2 linked regions of the Cupriavidus necator N-1 genome follow. The protein of the gene in region 2 interacts with the protein of the main gene of each other region in a pairwise test. Links are inferred from orthologs where the notes say so. Each region holds a gene or a part of one and is shown on either strand. Other genes may lie near its edges.

Region 1 (8,709 bases), on a different replicon or contig from region 2:
TACGTTAGCACACGCCAGCCCATGCCACCCAGCGGCACTGGCGCGCCATGCCGTGACGGCTTGCCCGTAGTTGCCGCAGTGGCATCCGCTATACTCGGTGCGACTTGCAAAGGACATCATGACCGACACCCAGCGCTCACTGCGACGCCCCCTGCTGGGCGCCGCGCTTTCCGCTGCCGCACTCGGACTCTGCGGCCTCTCCCCCAGCCTGCTCGCCGCGGGCAAGCGCCGCGTCAGCATGCGCGAGGAAGAGATCGAACCCGGCCGCTACCGCGACAATCCGCAGACCCGCGCGTTTATCGACGAGATGGTGGCCCGCCACCGCCTTGACCGCGGGATGCTGCAGGAGTGGTTTAGCCAGGCGGTCTATTCGGCCACCGTGGTGCGGCTGATCATGCCGCCCGCCACCACCGGCCGCAAAAGCTGGCGCACCTACCGCTCGCGCTTTATCGAGCCGATCCGCATCAACGCGGGCGTGCGCTTCTGGCAGGACAACCGCGACACGCTGCGCCGTGCCGAAGCCGAGTTCGGCGTACCGGCCTCGGTCATCGTCGGCATCATCGGCGTGGAAACCATCTACGGCCGCGACATGGGCACCTTCCGCGTGCTCGACTCGCTGTCCACGCTCGCCTTCGACTACCCGGACACGCCCAACCGCGAAGCCCGCAGCACGCTGTTCCGCAACCAGCTGGCCGACTACCTGCTGTGGTGCCGCGACACCCGCACCGACGTGTACTCGGTGCTGGGCTCCTTCGCGGGCGCGATCGGCATCCCGCAGTTCATGCCGACCAGCCTGCGCGAATACGCCATCGACTACGACAACAACGGTCGCATCGACCTGCGCAACAGCCCTACCGATGCCATCGGCAGTGTCGCGCGCTTCCTGCAGCTGCACGGCTGGGAGCCGGGCCGCCCGGTGGTGTGGCGCATTGCCGGCGACGCCGGCAGCCTGGGTGTCGCCACGGCGGCGGCCGACGGCGAGCCATGGCCCACGCGCACGCTCAACCAGCTGACCCGCGCCGGCTTGCGCGTGGACGAGCCGATCGACCCCGTGCGCGAAGGCGAGACCGGCGTGCTGGTGGTGGACCTGCCCACCCCCGACCAACCGACCGAATACCTGCTCGGCCTGCGCAACTTCTACGTGCTGACACGCTACAACCGCAGCTTCTTCTATGCGCTGGCGGTGTACCAGCTGGGCGAGGCGGTCAAGGCGGCGATGGGTTGATGCCAGCTGCCCGCCAAAGCAAAAAGGCCTCGCAATTTGCGAGGCCTTTCTTGTTGGCACCGGTTCAGGTCACGCCGGGAACACGCCGGTCGACAGGTAGCGGTCGCCGCGGTCGCACACCACGAAGACGATGGTGGCGTTCTCCACTTCCTCGGCAATGCGCAGCGCAACACAGAGCGCGCCGGCCGCCGAAATGCCGCAGAAGATGCCCTCTTCGGATGCCATGCGCCGCGCCATGTGCTCGGCGTCGCCCTGGCTCACCGGCTCGGTGCGGTCGATGTAGCTGGCATCGTAGATCTTGGGCAGATACGCCTCGGGCCACTTGCGGATGCCCGGGATGCGCGAGCCGTCGGCCGGCTGCGCGCCGATGACCTGGATCTCCGGGTTCTGTTCCTTCAGGTAGCGCGACACGCCGGTAATGGTGCCGGTGGTGCCCATCGCAGAAACGAAGTGGGTGATGCGGCCGTCGGTATCGCGCCAGATCTCCGGCCCGGTGCCCTCGTAGTGGGCCTGCGGGTTGTCCGGGTTGGCGAACTGGTCGAGGATCACGCCCTTGCCGTCGCGCTCCATCGAATCCGCCAGGTCGCGGGCGTACTCCATGCCGCCCTTGACCGGGGTCAGGATGATCTCGGCACCGTAGGCCGCCATGCTCTGGCGGCGCTCGAGGCTCAGGTCCTCGGGCATGATCAGCACCATCTTGTAGCCGCGGATGGCGGCTGCCATGGCCAGCGCGATGCCGGTATTGCCGGAAGTCGCCTCGATCAGGGTGTCGCCCGGCTTGATGCGCCCGCGCGCCTCGGCCCGGGCGATCATCGACACCGCGGGGCGGTCCTTGACCGAACCGGCCGGGTTGTTGCCTTCGAGCTTGCCGAGGATCACATTGCCGCGCGCGTCGTTGGCGGCACCGGGGATGCGCTGCAGTCTGACCAGCGGCGTGTTGCCGATGGTGTCTTCAATTGTCTTGTAGGCCATGGGGCGAGGGGTCGCGAAAGAGGGTCGCAAACGGGGGATTCCAATTCGCCGGCCATTGTAATCCAGACACCTATCCCTCGCCGGCAGGCGGGATTTACGCTGCCTCCCGCCCGCCTGCGCCCATCCTGCCGTGGCTCAGCCTTCTTCGTGGTTGCCTTCGCCCAGCAGGTGGTACAGCAGGATGCAGCCGAAGGTGGCAGTACCGATGCCGCCCAGCGTCATGCCGCCCAGCTTCAGCGTCAGGTCGCCGGCTGCCACCGTCAGCGTGGCGCCAACCGTGATCAGGTTGCGCGAGCTGGAGAAGTCCACCTTGTTCTGCACCCAGATCCGGCCCGCTGTCGCTGCGATCAGGCCGAACACGACGATGGTCAACCCGCCGATCACCGGACCCGGGATGGTCAGGATCAGCGCACCGAACTTGGGCGAGAAGCCCAGCAGGATAGCCACCGCGGCCGCCACCACGAAGATCAGCGTCGAGTAGATCTTGGTGACCGCCATCACGCCCATGTTCTCGGCATAAGTGGTCACGCCGGTGCCGCCGCCGCTGGCCGACAGCATGGTCGCGATGCCGTCGCCGATAAAGGCACGGCCGATATACGGGTCCAGGTTGCGCCCGGTCATCACGCCGATGGCCTTGATATGGCCCAGGTTCTCCGCCACCAGCACAATCGCCACCGGCGCGATCAGCAGCATGGCGCTGAACTCGAAGGTCGGTGCGGTGAACGCCGGCAGCCCGAACCAGCTGGCCGCTGCCACGCCCGAGAAGTCGATCGGCTTGCCCAGCCCCATCACGTTGGTGCCCAGGTAGTAGGCGAGGTAGCCGGCCAGGCCGCCGATCAGCACCGGCAGACGCCCGATCATGCCGGGCGCGCGCACCGCCACCAGCCCCACGGCCACCACCGTCAGCAGGCCCACCCAGGTATCGAGGGCCGCGCCGCTGACCGCCTTGACCGCCACCGGGGCCAGGTTCAGCCCGATCGCCGCGACGATCGCCCCGGTCACCACCGGCGGCATCAGCTTTTCGACCCAGGCGTAGCCCACCGCCTGCACGATCAGGCCGATCACCGTGTACAGCGCACCGGCGGCGATGATGCCGCCCAGCGCCACCGGGATATTGAGGTTGGGGCCGCTGCCCGCGTAGCCAGTGGCAGCGATCACCACGGCGATGAAGGCGAAGCTGGAGCCAAGGTAGCTCGGCACCCGCCCGCGCACGCACAGGAAGAAGATCAGCGTGCCGATGCCGGAAAACAGGATGGCGATATTCGGGTTGAAACCCATCAGGATCGGTGCAATGGCGGTCGAGCCGAACATCGCCACCACGTGCTGGATGCCGGCCAGCAGCGTCTGTCCGGCGGGCAGCCGCTCATCCGGCCCGATCACGCCTTCGGTCTTGAGCCGCCATTGCGGCAGGAATCCCGCGTCCTCGCCATTCGCCATATTGTTCTGCTCCCTGTGGTCCGGGCTGGCCGCCTGGTCGGCAGCCGCCGCGTTTGTGCCTGGTTGTCTGGTAGATGCGTGCCTGTCGGCAGCCGCGCGCGGCAGATCCTGCCGGCGCGGCGTCCGCATGATACTCCGCCGCCACGGGGCGTGCGAAGCGGCAAGGGTCTAGCACAACCCATACCAGCACGGAGAGCGTCCGGCCGCTGCGCGGCCGGACGCCGGACCGTGACCCTGTCAGCGCGCTGGCTTGGCGGCGCCAGCGGGCGCTGCCTTGGCTGTCTTGGCCGGGGTGGCGGCCGCAGGCGGCGCCGCTGCTGCGGTTCCCTTCGTGCCGATGGCAAGGCCAGCGTCCTGCAGCTTCGCCACGGACTTCGGCCCGATGCCACTGACGCGCTCGGCCAGGTCCGCGGCGTCCTTGTAGGGCCCACGCTTGTTGCGTTCGTCGATGATGTTGCGGGCGGTGGCTGGTCCCACGCCCTTGACCGAGGTCAGGGCCGCCTCGTCCGCCGTATTGACATCGATGGCGGCATGCGCGGCACCGCCCGCGAACAGGCAGATGGTTGCAGCGAGGGAAACCAGGGAAAAACGCCGGGCAAGTTGCCGGACCCAATGCTTGAAAATGAAGGCTCTCCTTTCCTGTGGATGGTCTGAGGTACCACCCCCCGCCGGGGCGGCGAGGTCAGGTCAGGATAGGGGCGGGCCGCAGCGGCGGCCCATGCAGCAACAAAAGTTGACACCGGCCGCACGAAAGCGTGTCAGCCGGTTGCGCGCCGGTATCAGCCGGCGCGTTCGATCAGCCAGCGGCAGTAGCGCGCCACGCCTTCCTCGACGGACAGGAAGGGCTCGCTGTAGCCGGCGCTGCGCAGCTTCGACACATCCGACTGCGTAAAGCACTGGTACTTGCCGCGCAGCGCATCGGGGAACTTGACGTACTCGAGCAGGCCTTCCTGCACCAGTTCTTCCAGCGACAGGCGCGGCTTGCCTTCGGCCTCGCGCAGGGTGTTGACCACGGTGGCGGCGATGTCGTTGAACGGCTGCGCGCGGCCGGTGCCGAGGTTGAAGATGCCGGACTTGTCCGGATGGTCAAAGAAGTGCAGGTTGACCTTGACCACGTCCTCGACCGAGACGAAGTCGCGGCTCTGCATGCCGGGGGCATAGCCGCCGTACTCGCCGAACAGCTTCACCGTGCCGTCGGCGCGGAACTGGTTGAAGTTGTGGTAGGCAACCGAGGCCATGCGGCCCTTGTGCGTTTCACGCGGGCCGTACACGTTGAAGTAGCGGAAGCCCACGATCTGCGACAGCGCCGACGGCAGCCGGCGCCGCACGATCTGGTCGAACAGGAACTTGGAGTAGCCGTACACGTTCAGCGGGCGCTCGAACTCGCGGTCTTCGCGGAACACCTGCGAGGCGCCGTAGGTGGCCGCCGACGACGCGTACAGGAACTGCGTGCCTTGTTCCAGGCAGCTCTCCATCAGCGACAGCGTGTAACGGTAGTTGTTCTCCATCATGTAGCGGCCGTCGGTCTCCATGGTGTCGGAGCACGCGCCTTCATGGAATACCGCCCGCACCTTGCCGAACTCGCCGCGGGCTAAGCGCGCGAGGAAGTCCTGCTTGTCAAGGTAGTCGGAGATCTCGCAGTCGACCAGGTTGTGGAACTTGTCGGCACGGGTCAGGTTATCGACGGCGATGACGTTGGTCTCGCCGCGGTCGTTCAGACCCTTGACGAGGTTGCTGCCGATAAAGCCAGCGGCGCCGGTGACGATGATGGTCATGGTCGGATCAGGATGGGGGCGCCACGCCTCACGGGGCGGCGCCGAACAATTCAGAATAGGAGACGACGGCGGTACCAAGCTTGCCCACCACGATGGCGCCGGCACGATTGGCAAGCTGCACGGCTTCCTTGAGCGGCACGCCGGCACCCAGCATGGTGGCGAGCGTGGCAATCACGGTATCGCCAGCACCCGATACATCATAGACCTCGCGCGCCTGGGCGGAGACGTGCAGCACTTCGGCCTCGGTGTAGAGCGTCATGCCCTCTTCCGAGCGCGTCAGCAGCAGTGCCTCCAACTGCAGCCCGCGGCGCAGGTTCTGCGCGCGGATGGTCAGGTCGGCCTCGGTCTTCCAGGCGCCGACCACGGCACGCATCTCGGCCCGGTTGGGGGTGATCAGGGTGGCGCCGCGGTAGCGCGAGTAGTCGTCTCCCTTGGGGTCGATCAGCACCTTGCGCCCGGCTGCGCGGCTGGCGTCGATCATGCGCGTGACGTGGGTCAGGCCGCCTTTGCCGTAATCGGAAAGCACCAGCACCTGGTAGTCGTTGATCAGGGCCAGGAAGCGGTCCTGTACCGCGGCCAGCACTTCATGCGCCGGCGCGCTCTCGAAATCCACGCGCAGCAACTGCTGCTGGTGCGCCACCACGCGCAGCTTGATGGTGGTGTTGAGCTTGGGATCGCGGTGCAGATAGGGCTGCACGTGGCTCTCGCCCAGCAACGTTTCGAGCGTTCGGGCCGGCTCGTCGTCGCCGACCACGCCCAGCATGCCCACGCGTGCGCCCAATGCCGCGGCATTGCGGGCCACGTTGGCGGCGCCGCCCAGGCGCTCGTCGCTGCGCTTGACCTGCACCACCGGCACCGGCGCTTCCGGCGAGATCCGTTCCACATCGCCGAACCAGTAGCGGTCCAGCATCATGTCGCCGACCACCAGGATATGGGACTGCCGGATCTGCTCCTGCGGAATGACGGTCTTGTTCATGAAGATCCTTGGCAATATCGCGACGGCCGCAGCCGTCGCGCTAGCTTATCGGTTGATGAGTCCGTTGACCCGCCGGCGCCTCATTCGTTCACGGCCGGCCGGGTCGGGCGGCCGATGGCGTGGTACTCCACGCCGTTCTCGACCATGGCCTCGGGCTCATACAGGTTGCGCCCGTCGAAGATCACCGGGGTCTTCAGGCGCCGCTTGATCTGGCCGAAGTCGGGGCTGCGGAACACCTTCCATTCGGTCACGATCACCAGCGCGTCGGCGCCGTCCAGCGCATCCATCTGGTTCTCATGGAAACTCACGCGCGCGGCGCCGCCCGGCAGGTCGGCCAGGTCGGCATCCAGCACGCGCCGGGCTTCGGCCATCGACACCGGGTCGTGCATGCGCAGCGACGCGCCGCGCGACACCAGTTCGCGCGCCAGCACCCGCGACGGCGCCTCGCGCATGTCGTCGGTGTTGGGCTTGAAGGCCAGGCCCCACACGGCAAAGGTGCGGCCGGTCAGGTCATCGCCGAAGCGGCGCACGACCTTGTCGCCCAGCACGCGCTTCTGCGCGCCGTTGACCGATTCCACCGCCTCCAGCACGCGCATTGGCTTGCCATGGTCGGCGGCAGTGCGCATCAGCGCCTGCACGTCCTTGGGAAAGCATGAACCGCCATAGCCAGCACCGGCATACAGGAAGCTGTAGCCGATGCGCGGGTCCGAACCGATGCCCATGCGCACCAGTTCGATATCGGCGCCAACCTCGTCGGCCAGGTTGGCCAGCTCGTTCATGAACGAGATGCGCGTGGCCAGCATCGAATTGGCCGCGTACTTGGTGAACTCGGCCGAGCGCACGTCCATGTAGAAGGTGCGCTCGTGGTGCCGGTTGAACGGCGCGTAAAGCTGGCGCATGGTGGCCTGCGCGTGGCGGCCGGCGACGTCGGCGTTGCAGCCCAGCACGATGCGGTCCGGGCGCATGAAGTCCTCGACCGCGGCGCCCTCCTTCAGGAACTCGGGGTTCGACACCACTGAGAACTGCAGGTCTTCCAGGCTGCGCGCGACCAGCTCCTCGCGGATCGCGGCGGCCACGCGGTCGCCGGTGCCGACCGGTACGGTGGACTTGTCGACCACGACCTTGAATCCGGTCATATGGCGGCCGATATTGCGCGCCGCCGCCAACACGTACTTCAGGTCGGCAGAGCCGTCTTCGTCCGGGGGCGTGCCCACGGCGATGAACTGCACGTCGGCGTGCTCGACACTGGCCGCCACGTCGGTGGAAAAGGTCAGCCGCCCGGCGGCACGGTTGCGCTGGATCAGCTCCAGCAGGCCCGGCTCGTAGATTGGCACGCCGCCTGCGTTAAGCAGCGCGATCTTCTGCTCGTCCAGGTCCAGGCAGAACACGTCATTGCCAAGTTCCGCCAGGCAGGCGCCGGTGACAAGGCCGACATAGCCGCTGCCGATGATGGTGACTTTCATAGCGTTAATTCAATTCTGTTGCACAGGACCGCCCGGGATCAGCCGAGCGTCTCGGAGCGCCGCGGGGCATAGGTTTCCCAACGGTTGCATCCCGGGCATTGCCAATAGAAAAGCCGGGCGCGGAAGCCGCACTCGCGGCAGGTGTAGCGCGCGAGGTTGCGCGTGCGCAGCTGCAGCAGGTCACGGATGGCCGTGGTTTCCTGCGCTTGCTCGTTGTTGCCGTCGGCGCCCTCTGCCGGGGCATCGGCACCCGCCGGCTGCGCGGACGGGGCGCCGGCCGCGACCACCGCCGCCTGCGCCTCGAAATACTTGGTCAGCGCCAGCAGCGTGGGCTGGCGGCGCAGCTGCTCGCGCATCAGGCGCGCGGCGGCTTCCGGGCCGTTCACGTCCAGTTCTGCCTGGTAGGCGGTATCGAGCACCTCAGGCGCCAGCTTACCCTTGAGCAGGCCGCGCAGCCATTCCAGCGCGGCGCCCTCCTCCTGCAGGCTGGCGTAGGCCTTGACCACGCGGTCCGCCACCAGCGGCAGGAAAGATGCATCCTGCCGTTCGATGCCAAGCCAGTGGCCAAGCGCCGCGCGGGCGTCGCCCGCGGCCGCGGCCACGTCGCCCAGCAGGATCGGGGCGCGCACGTTGGCAGGATTCTCGGCAACGGCCTGGTTCAGCCACTTCACCGCATCTTCGGGACGCTTGCGCTGCAGCGCGTCCTGCGCCAGCTCGCAGCAGAACTGGGCAATCTGCAGGCTGTAGCTCGTCTGCTCCAGCGTCTGCAGCTCGCGCGCGGCCTCGATCGCCTTCTGCCACTCCTTTTCCACTTCATAGAGCTCAAGCAGCACGCGCTTGGCCGACGCCGCGTACGGGCCC
Region 2 (8,573 bases):
ACACCAATATGTCGAAGAGCGGCCTGTATGCGCACTTCAAATCCAAGGAGGTGTTGCAGCAGGCAGTGCTCGACCTGGCCGTGGAGCGCTTCGGCGAGATCGTGATCCGGCCGGCGATGCGCCAGCCGCGCGGGATGCCGCGGCTACAGGGGCTGTTTGAAGGTTACCTGGAATGGCTGGGCGGCACGGTGACGCAGGGACGTTGCCTGTTCACGGCGCTGGGCCAGGAATACCGCGATCGGCCGGGCTCGATCCGCGACCTGGTGGTGCAGTCGCTGAAGGATTGGCACAGCACGGTTGCGCGCGTGGTGGGCGACGCCATCGATGAGGGCCATTTCGGGCCGGACACCGATCCGCGGCAATTTGCTTTCGAACTCGCGGGCATCGGCATGGCCTTCCAGCAATCCTTCAAGCTGCTTGGCCGCGAGGATGCCGAGACCATGGCGCGGCGCGCATTTGCGGCACTGGTGGCCCGTGCCGCCGAGGGCGCCCGCCGCCACTGAGCCACACATTGGCGCCGGCGCTACCCCGCCGGCGGGCAGCAACCGCTCGGGCGGGCTTTTTTTGTATATTAAAAAGCACGACTGGTCGGTCTTAACAACAGCACGGAATGCCACCGGCGGGGCCGGTGCCGATGATGCCGTGCCATCCAGAATCCATTGGAGGTGCAGGTCGTGACGCAAGCAGTCTCTTCTCCTTCCCCGGTTTCCTCATCCCCCGCCGCCGCACCCTTGCCCGCGCGCGCCGGCAACGCGCCGCTGCGCACCGGCAAGTCCGGCCCGGTGGAGCGGGCCTTTCAGGGCTGGCAGCGGTTGCGCTGGCAGGCGGGCAGCGTGGTCAGGCCCGGCGCGACAGCGCGCGCGCTGGAGCACATCTGGTTCAAGCCGCCGCGCGCCGCAGCCACATCCGCAGCGCGGCACTTGCTGGACAGTGCGCGCGCCGACTGGGCGCTGGTGACGGGCCAGGGCCCGAGCCGGCGCGTGCGCGTCTATCGCTGGGGCACGTCCGGTCCCGTGGTGATGCTCGCGCACGGCTGGGGCGGCCATGCCGGCCAGTGGCATGCGGTGGTCGAAGGCCTGCTGGCAGCCGGCATGCGGGTGGTGGCCTTCGATGCGCTCTCGCACGGCGCCTCCGATGCCGGCGCGCGCGGCGCGGCGCAGACCTCGGTGCTGGAAATGTCGCGCTCGCTGCTCGCCGCAGCCTGGCACGCGGGGCAGGTACACGCCGTGGTGGCGCACTCACTCGGCGGCGCAGCCACCGCGCTGGCGCTGCGCGAAGGCCTGCCCGCCCGCGCCGCCGTGCTGGTCGGATCGCCGGCCGACATGCACGCCGCGTGTGCGTCGCTGGCCTGGCAAATGGGCTTCACCCCCGGCGTGCTGGCGCGCATGCAGCGCCAGAGCGAGCGCTGGCTGGGACTGCCATGGTCGGCTTTCAACGTGCCCGACGTCGGCCGCACCCGGCCGGTCCCGCCAACGCTGGTGATCCATGACCGCGACGACAAGGAAGTGCGCTGGGAAGACGGCGCCGCCATCGCCGGCTCCTGGCCCGGCGCGCAACTGGTCACGACCAGCGGCCTGGGGCATCGCCGCATCCTGCAGGATCCCGGCGTGATCCGGCGCATCGCTGATTTCATCCGGCCCGGCACAGCCCCCGCGCGCGCGGTGATCCCGTCCGCCTTGCACGGCCTGGCCGTCGACTGAACCTGGAGACCATCATGTTCCTGGTGAGCAATGACATGACCGCCACCCTGCCCGCACGCAGTTCGCTGCGGCTGGTGGCGGGCCCCGGCGAACACGTCGCCGTGCGCTGCACCGAAGGCGAGCTCTGGCTGATCCGCGACGGCGACCCGAAGGACACGGCGCTGACGGCCAGCGAATGCTTTACGTTGTCCGACAGCGGCCATATCGAGCTGTATGCCGTCACCACGGCATCGCTGCACGTAACGCGCTGCCGGCAAGGCGCCGGGCGGGCAGCGGGCGCCTGGCGGCAATGGCTGCGGCGCTTGCTGGCGCCGCATGGGCGCGGCTATACCGGTGCAGGCCGGTGACAGGTGGAGCTGGACACCCCTCGCCCTGCCAGCCCTGGCGCGAATGCGCGGTCGTGGTGGGGTGCAATGCCTGGCGGTTAATTGCGCTTTTTGCGTTGCGCGGCGGCCGGCGCCCCGGCCACCGCTGCGCCAGGTTCAGGACGGGTCGCCGCGCAGCATCTCGCGCAGCCGGAATTTCTGGATTTTCCCGGCGGGCGTGGCCGGCAGTGCGTCCCGCACCACGAGCTTCTCGGGGATGTACTGCAGCGCCATCTTCTGCGCCTTGAGCCAGTCCACCATCGCCGCCTGGTCGAACGCCTGGCCGGCGCGCGGCACGACAAAGGCGCAGGCGCGCTCGCCCAGCCGTTCATCCGGGTAGGCGACGATAGCCACCTGCGACACCGCGGGATGGCGGTACAGCAGGGTCTCGACCTCGAGCACGGGGATGTTCTCGCCGCCGCGGATGATCACGTCCTTGCTGCGCCCGGCGATGCGCAGGTAGCCGTGCGCATCGAGCCGCGCCAGGTCGCCGGTGTCGAACCATCCATCGGCATCGGTGCTGTTCAGATGTGGCCGCTTCAGGTAACCGCCGAAGTTGGAACACGCCCGCACCAGCAGGCGGCCGGTCTCCCCGGTGGGCACGTCGGCATCGGCGCCGTCCACCACCCTCACCTCCACGCCCGGCAGCGGGCGACCATCGGTGGTCGATGCGCGCGCGTCGGGATCGTCCGGCAGCGTGGTGGTGACCGCGCCGTTCTCCGACATGCCCCACGCCGACACGATCGTGGCGCCCAGCGCCAGGCGCGCGCTCTCCACCAGCGCGCCCGGGATCGGCGCGCCGGCGCACAGGAAGGTGCGCAGGCTTGGCACGGGCGTGCCGGACTCCGACACCACGCGGGCAAGGTCCGTCAGGAACGGTGTCGATCCCATGGTGAAGGTCACGCCTTCCTCGCGGATCAGCGCGGCCGCGCGCGCCGGGTCCCAGATGTCCTGCAGCACCGCATGCGCGCCCAGCATCACCGGCATCATCAGTCCGTACATGAAGCCAGTCTGGTGCGCCATCGGCGAGGCCATCAGCACCACATCGTCGACCGTCAGGCGCAGCCGATCGGCATAGGCAACGATATTGGAGAACAGCGTGTTGGCGCTATGCATCACGCCCTTGGGCTCGCCGGTGGTGCCGGAGGTGTAGATCAGTTGCGTGACGTCGTCAGCGCCCGGGCGGCCGCGCAGCAGGATGTCCGGCGCATCGGGCTCATCCTCCCAGCGCGGACCGCTGAGCAATGCGTCGAAGCTGTCCGCTCCAGCGCCGCCCGTGACAACGACGTGGCGCAGCGCCGGCAATACGTCGCGCAAGCCCTGCACCATCTGCGCATGCCCGAAGCCCCGGAAACCCTGCGGCACCACCATCACCTTGCTTTGCGCATGCGCCAGCATGAACGACAACTCGCGCTCGCGGAAGATCGGCATCAACGGGTTGAGCACCGCGCCCAGCCGTGCGCACGCCAGGTACAGCACCGTCAGGTGCCAGCCGTTGGGCAACTGGCAGGACACGACATCCTGCGCACCGACGCCGAGGCGGCTCAGCCCCACCGCCACCCGGTCGGCCATCCGGTCCAGCTCGGACCAGGTAAAGCGGGCCACGGTGCCGCTGTCGAGGCTTACCGCAGTCAGGGCCGGCGCGTCGGGCCGGCCGCTCACGCAGGCGGCAAGGTAGTCGTTGACGGTGCGGTCGTGCCAGTGGCCTGCCGCCACGCTGGCGGCTCGGCGGGGCGCAATCAGTACGGCGTCGAAATCCATGGCTTGTCTCCTCGTTATGCGATGCCGCGTGCGAGCGCGGCTTCAGGCCGGCACGGCTTCGCGCCCGGCGCGCCCGCGGGCAATGATGGTCTTCATGATCTGCGCGGTGCCGTCGCCGATCTGGAAGCCGAGCACATCGCGCAGCCGCTGCTCCATCACGCCGCGGTCATAGCCGCCGTGGCCGAAGGACAGCAGGCACTGGTGCACCACGTCGTAGGCCAGCTTGGGCGCCCACCACTTGCACATCGCGGCTTCGGCGGTGTGTGGCTGGCCATGGTCCTTCAGCCACAGCGTCTGCAGGCACAGCAGCCGGGCCGCGGTCACCTGGGTCTGGAAATCGGCCAGCGGGTGCGAGACCCCCTGGAAGGCCGAAAGCGGCTTGCCAAAGGCCTGCCGTTCCGCCACGTAGGCCCAGGTCTCGTCCAGCGCGGCCTGCGCCACCGCCAGCACCTGCAGGCCGATCAGCGCGCGCGAGAAGTCGAAGCCCTGCATCACCTGCACGAAGCCCTGGCCTTCCTCGCCCAGCAGGTGGCTGGCCGGCACGCGCACGTTCTCGAAGAAGATCGAGCCGCGGCCGATGGCGCGCTGGCCGTGGCAGTCGAAACGGTTGCGAGTGATGCCAGGCAGGTCCATCGGCACCAGCATGGCTGAGACGCCGCGCGCGCCGGCATCGACCGGGCCGGTGCGGGCAAAGACCACCGCGGCATCGGCTTGGTCCGCGGCGGAGATCGAAGTCTTCTCGCCATTGAGCACATAGGCGTCGCCGTCGCGCTCCATGCGCAGGCGCAGGTTGGCCGCGTCGGAGCCGCCGCGCGGCTCGGTCAGCGCGATCGCCAGCAGCGCTTCGCCGCGCGTGAGCCGCTGCAGCCACGGCCCGCCGATTTCAGGACGCGCGTGCTGTGCCAGGATCTGGCCGTTGAGCGAAGCCAGCAGGTTGATATACGACAGGCTCAGGTCGGCGCGCGCCACCGCTTCATGAATCACGCCGGCCGCGAGCGAGCCCATGCCCTGGCCGCCGCAGGCCTCGGGCAGTTCCGGCGCGATAAAGCCCATCTCGCCCATCTCGCGCATTAGCGCGCGGTCCAGCACGCGGGTCTGGTCCCGCTCCAGGTAGCCAGGCGCCACGCGCGCATCGGCAAAACGGCGCGCATGCTCCGCCAGCGCCATCAGGTCTTCGTCAAGGTAGGGGTTCATGGTTGTCTCCGCTTGGTCGGATGCCAGCGCTTATCTGGCGTACTTGCGGAAGTCGGGCTTGCGCTTTTCCTGGAAGGCCTTCACGCCCTCGCGCGATTCCTCGGTGTCGTAGTAGAGCTTGAGCGCGTACATGCCCATGCCGGCGATACCACCCTGATGCGCGGTGTCCATGTTGAACGAGCGCTTGGCGATGGCGATGGCGGTCGGGCTCTTGTCCAGGATCTCGTCGCACCACTTCTGCACTTCGGCGTCGAGCTGGTCATGCGGCACCACGGCGTTCACCAGCCCCATCGCCAGTGCCTCGGCGGCCGGGTAGCGACGGCACAGGTACCAGATCTCGCGCGCCTTTTTTTCACCGACCACGCGCGCCAGGAAGGCCGTGCCATAGCCCGGGTCGACCGAGCCCACCTTTGGCCCTACCTGACCGAACACGGCCTTTTCAGAGGCGATGGTGAAATCGCAGATCGTGCACAGCACGTTGCCGCCGCCGATGGCAAAGCCCTGCACCCGCGCGATCACCGGCTTGGGCACGTCGCGGATGGCGTTGTGCAGTTCTTCCATCGGCAAGCCGATGGTGCCGCGGCCGTCGTACTGCCCTTCATGCGCGGACTGGTCGCCGCCGGTGCTGAACGCCTTGTCGCCGGCACCCGCCAGCACGATGGCACCGATCTCGCGGTCGTAGCCGGCGCGGTTGATGGCGTGGATCAGCTCGTCGCAGGTGCGGCCGCGGAAGGCGTTCATCTTTTCCGGGCGGTTGATGGTGATCCAGGCGGCGCCGTTGCGCACTTCGTACAGGATGTCTTCGTATTGCATGGTGGTCTCCGTTTTCTGGTGTTTGCTTGCTCAGCCGTTCATGGTCAGGCCGCCCGACACGCTCAGCACCTGGCCGGTGATAAAGCCGGCGTCGTCGCTGGCAAAGAACAGCACCGCGCCGGGCAGGTCGTCGGGCTGGCCGATGCGGCCCAGCGGGATCGAGCGGGTAAAGGCCTCGACCAGCTTCTCGGGGTTGCCCGCGCCCTGCTTGTAGTCTTCGAACAGCGCGGTCTCGGTCGGCCCCGGGCACACCACGTTGACGGTGATGCCGTGGCGAGCGTGTTCGCGGGCAATCGTCTTGGAGAACGACACCAGCCCGCCCTTGCACGCGGCATAGACCGCTTCGCCGGACGAACCCACGCGCGCGGCGTCGGAGGCGATATTGATGATGCGGCCGCGCTTGCGCTCGATCATGCCGGGCAGCACCGCGTGGTGCATGTGCAGCGCGCCGGTCAGGTTGATGGCGATCAGCCGCTCCCATTGCGCGGGCTCGGTCTTGATGAACGGCTTGAACACATCCCAGCCGGCGTTGTTGACCAGCACGTCCACCGGGCCCAGGCCCTGCTCCACCGCCGCCACCGCGGCATCCACGCTGGCGCGCTCGGTGATATCGCAGCGAAGGGCCAGCGCGCGCCCGCCAGCCTCTCGGATCTGGCCGGCGACGCGCTCGGCCGCTTCCGGGTTCAGGTCGAGCACGCCCACCACCGCCCCGGCGCGCGCAAAGCGCAAACAGGTTGCGCCGCCGATACCTCCGCCACCACCGGTCACGATGACCGTCTTGCCTTCAAGTCCTTGCACAGCGTTCTCCTTTCAGGATTCCGGTGCTATCGTGCCGGCCATGGCGCCGTCACATCGCACCACCAAATAGGTAAATATGTTTACCTATAATAGGAGGTAGCCGCTGCCTACGCAAGACGCCAACACTGTGGAAAAGACTATGGTTAACCCGGAATCAGGGGCAGATTTCTCGACAAACGCACGCATGGAACTGGCCAACCGGCTTTTCTTCCGGCTGTACCAATGCGCAAATATGTTGCATAAAACGGGATCGCGAGCCGTCGAGGCAGAGGGCCTGACGACGCAGCAGTGGGCCGTGCTCGGCGCGTTGTCGCGCCCGGAAGCCGCTGATGGCATGAGCGTGGGCGACCTGGCCCGCTACCTGATGGTGAGCCGGCAGAACCTGTCAGGACTGGTCAGCCGGATGGAACGCGACGGCCACGTCACGCTGGCCCCGGACGGCCGCGACCGCCGCTCACGGTTGATCCGGATGAGCGAGCCGGGACGGGAGGTCTGGCTGCACCAGGCGCAGCCGAAGATCCGGGCTTATTACGAGCAGGCGCTGACGGGGTTTTCTACCAATGACCTGACGCACACACTGCATTACCTGCTCAAGTTGCTGGATAACATGCGCGCGCTTGACACGCCCGACAGCGCGGACGGTGGCAGTCCACAGGACTGAGCCGCACGCAGTATCGCAACTGAAACACACCGGCCGGCCGGAACAGCCGGCCGCGAGCCCGCGGCCCGCATCCTGGCCTGCCGCGCCGACTGGCGCGCAATATGCGTTGGCATGAAGTTGCTCAGACGTCGCGAGCATCAACGGCGAAGCGCCATGCCATTCGCGCCTCGCCACGCCCCGAAGCCCTGAACCACTGCCCCGGCCGTTTGCGCCGTGCACACCGCCGGGACGGCGACCAATCCAACCATAACCGGAGGTCCCGCCATGACCCGCTACATCGTGCTAGCCAGCTTCACCGACCAGGGCATCCGCACTGTCAAGGACACCACCAAGCGCGCCGCCGCGGTGCGCGAGATGGGGGCGCGCCTGGGCGTGCAGATGAAAGACATCTACTGGACGCTGGGCGAATACGACATCGTGCTCACCGTCGAAGCGCCCGACGACGAGACCATGACCAGCTTCGGGCTGACCATCGGCGCGGCCGGCAACGTACGCACCCAAACCCTGCGCGCCTTCAACAGCGACGAGATGCAGGGCATTCTCGGCAAGATGGGCTGACCCCTGCCCCAGAAACGCACAACGCCCGCCGGGGCCATCCCGGCGGGCGTTGTTGTTTGCCGAGCGCAGCCCGCCAGCTCAGAACCCTTCCAGCACCAGCTTGCCGATGGTCCGCCCGCCTTCCAGCATGGCGTGCGCGCGCCGCAGGTTCTCCGCGTTGATGCTCCCCAGGTTCTCGCCCAGCGTGGTCTGCAGGCGGCCGGCATCGACCAGCCGCGCGACCTCGTTAAGCAGACGATGCTGCGCGACCATGTCGGGCGTGCTGAACATGGCGCGCGTGAACATGAATTCCCAGACGAAGGTGGCGCTCTTGTTCTTGAGCAATTCCACCGGCAACGGCCGCGTATTCGAGACGATCGTGCAGATCTTGCCCTGCGGGGCGACCAGTTCAGTCATCGCCGCGAAATGGCCGTCGATATCGTTGAAGCAGAGGATGTAGTCGACCTCGGCAAAACCCAGCGCCTTCAACTGCGCCGGCAGGTCGCCACGATGGTCAACGGTATGGTCGGCGCCAAGGCGGCGGCACCATTCCTGCGACTCGGGCCGCGACGCGGTGGCGATCACGGTCAGCCCGGCCAGCACCTTGGCCAACTGGATGCCGATCGAGCCCACGCCGCCCGCGCCGCCGATGATCAGCACCGAGCTGCCGGCGTGATCCCCCTTGGGCGAAATGCCCAGCCGGTCGAACAGAGCCTCCCAGGCGGTGATCGCCGTCAGCGGCAG

Evidence for each region.
Region 1: the proteins of badI (region 2) and rfaD interact in binary tests that used the Escherichia coli proteins (3 or more experiments, as listed by UniProt). The link is inferred for Cupriavidus necator N-1 from one-to-one orthologs.

Annotation. Positions count from the first base shown.
Region 1 is NC_015726.1:837,493-846,201, reverse strand. Bases 3,412-6,373 are described here. They hold rfaD (ADP-glyceromanno-heptose 6-epimerase), read right to left. Parts: upstream 5,410-6,373; coding sequence 4,414-5,409; downstream 3,412-4,413. Other genes in these bases: rfaE1 (D-glycero-beta-D-manno-heptose-7-phosphate kinase), read right to left, coding at 5,438-6,373; CNE_RS03980 (ComEA family DNA-binding protein), read right to left, coding at 3,872-4,258; CNE_RS03985 (solute carrier family 23 protein), read right to left, coding at 3,412-3,634. In the rest of the region: mltB (lytic murein transglycosylase B), read left to right, coding at 119-1,225; cysteine synthase CysM, read right to left, coding at 1,295-2,197; more of CNE_RS03985, read right to left, coding at 2,333-3,411; more of rfaE1, read right to left, coding at 6,374-6,385; CNE_RS03965 (UDP-glucose dehydrogenase family protein), read right to left, coding at 6,466-7,848; lipopolysaccharide assembly protein LapB, read right to left, coding at 7,887-8,709. UniProt on the Escherichia coli protein: Catalyzes the interconversion between ADP-D-glycero-beta-D-manno-heptose and ADP-L-glycero-beta-D-manno-heptose via an epimerization at carbon 6 of the heptose.
Region 2 is NC_015723.1:1,795,514-1,804,086, forward strand. Bases 3,943-6,768 are described here. They hold badI (2-ketocyclohexanecarboxyl-CoA hydrolase), read right to left. Parts: upstream 5,834-6,768; coding sequence 5,051-5,833; downstream 3,943-5,050. Other genes in these bases: aliB (cyclohexanecarboxyl-CoA dehydrogenase), read right to left, coding at 3,943-5,020; badH (2-hydroxycyclohexanecarboxyl-CoA dehydrogenase), read right to left, coding at 5,864-6,631. Also shown: CNE_RS26190 (TetR/AcrR family transcriptional regulator), read left to right, coding at 1-503; CNE_RS26195 (alpha/beta fold hydrolase), read left to right, coding at 675-1,700; CNE_RS26200 (DUF2917 domain-containing protein), read left to right, coding at 1,715-2,047; aliA (cyclohexanecarboxylate-CoA ligase), read right to left, coding at 2,183-3,826; more of aliB, read right to left, coding at 3,869-3,942; CNE_RS26225 (MarR family winged helix-turn-helix transcriptional regulator), read left to right, coding at 6,771-7,292; CNE_RS26230 (GYD domain-containing protein), read left to right, coding at 7,557-7,850; CNE_RS26235 (zinc-binding alcohol dehydrogenase family protein), read right to left, coding at 7,929-8,573. UniProt on the Escherichia coli protein: Converts o-succinylbenzoyl-CoA (OSB-CoA) to 1,4-dihydroxy-2-naphthoyl-CoA (DHNA-CoA).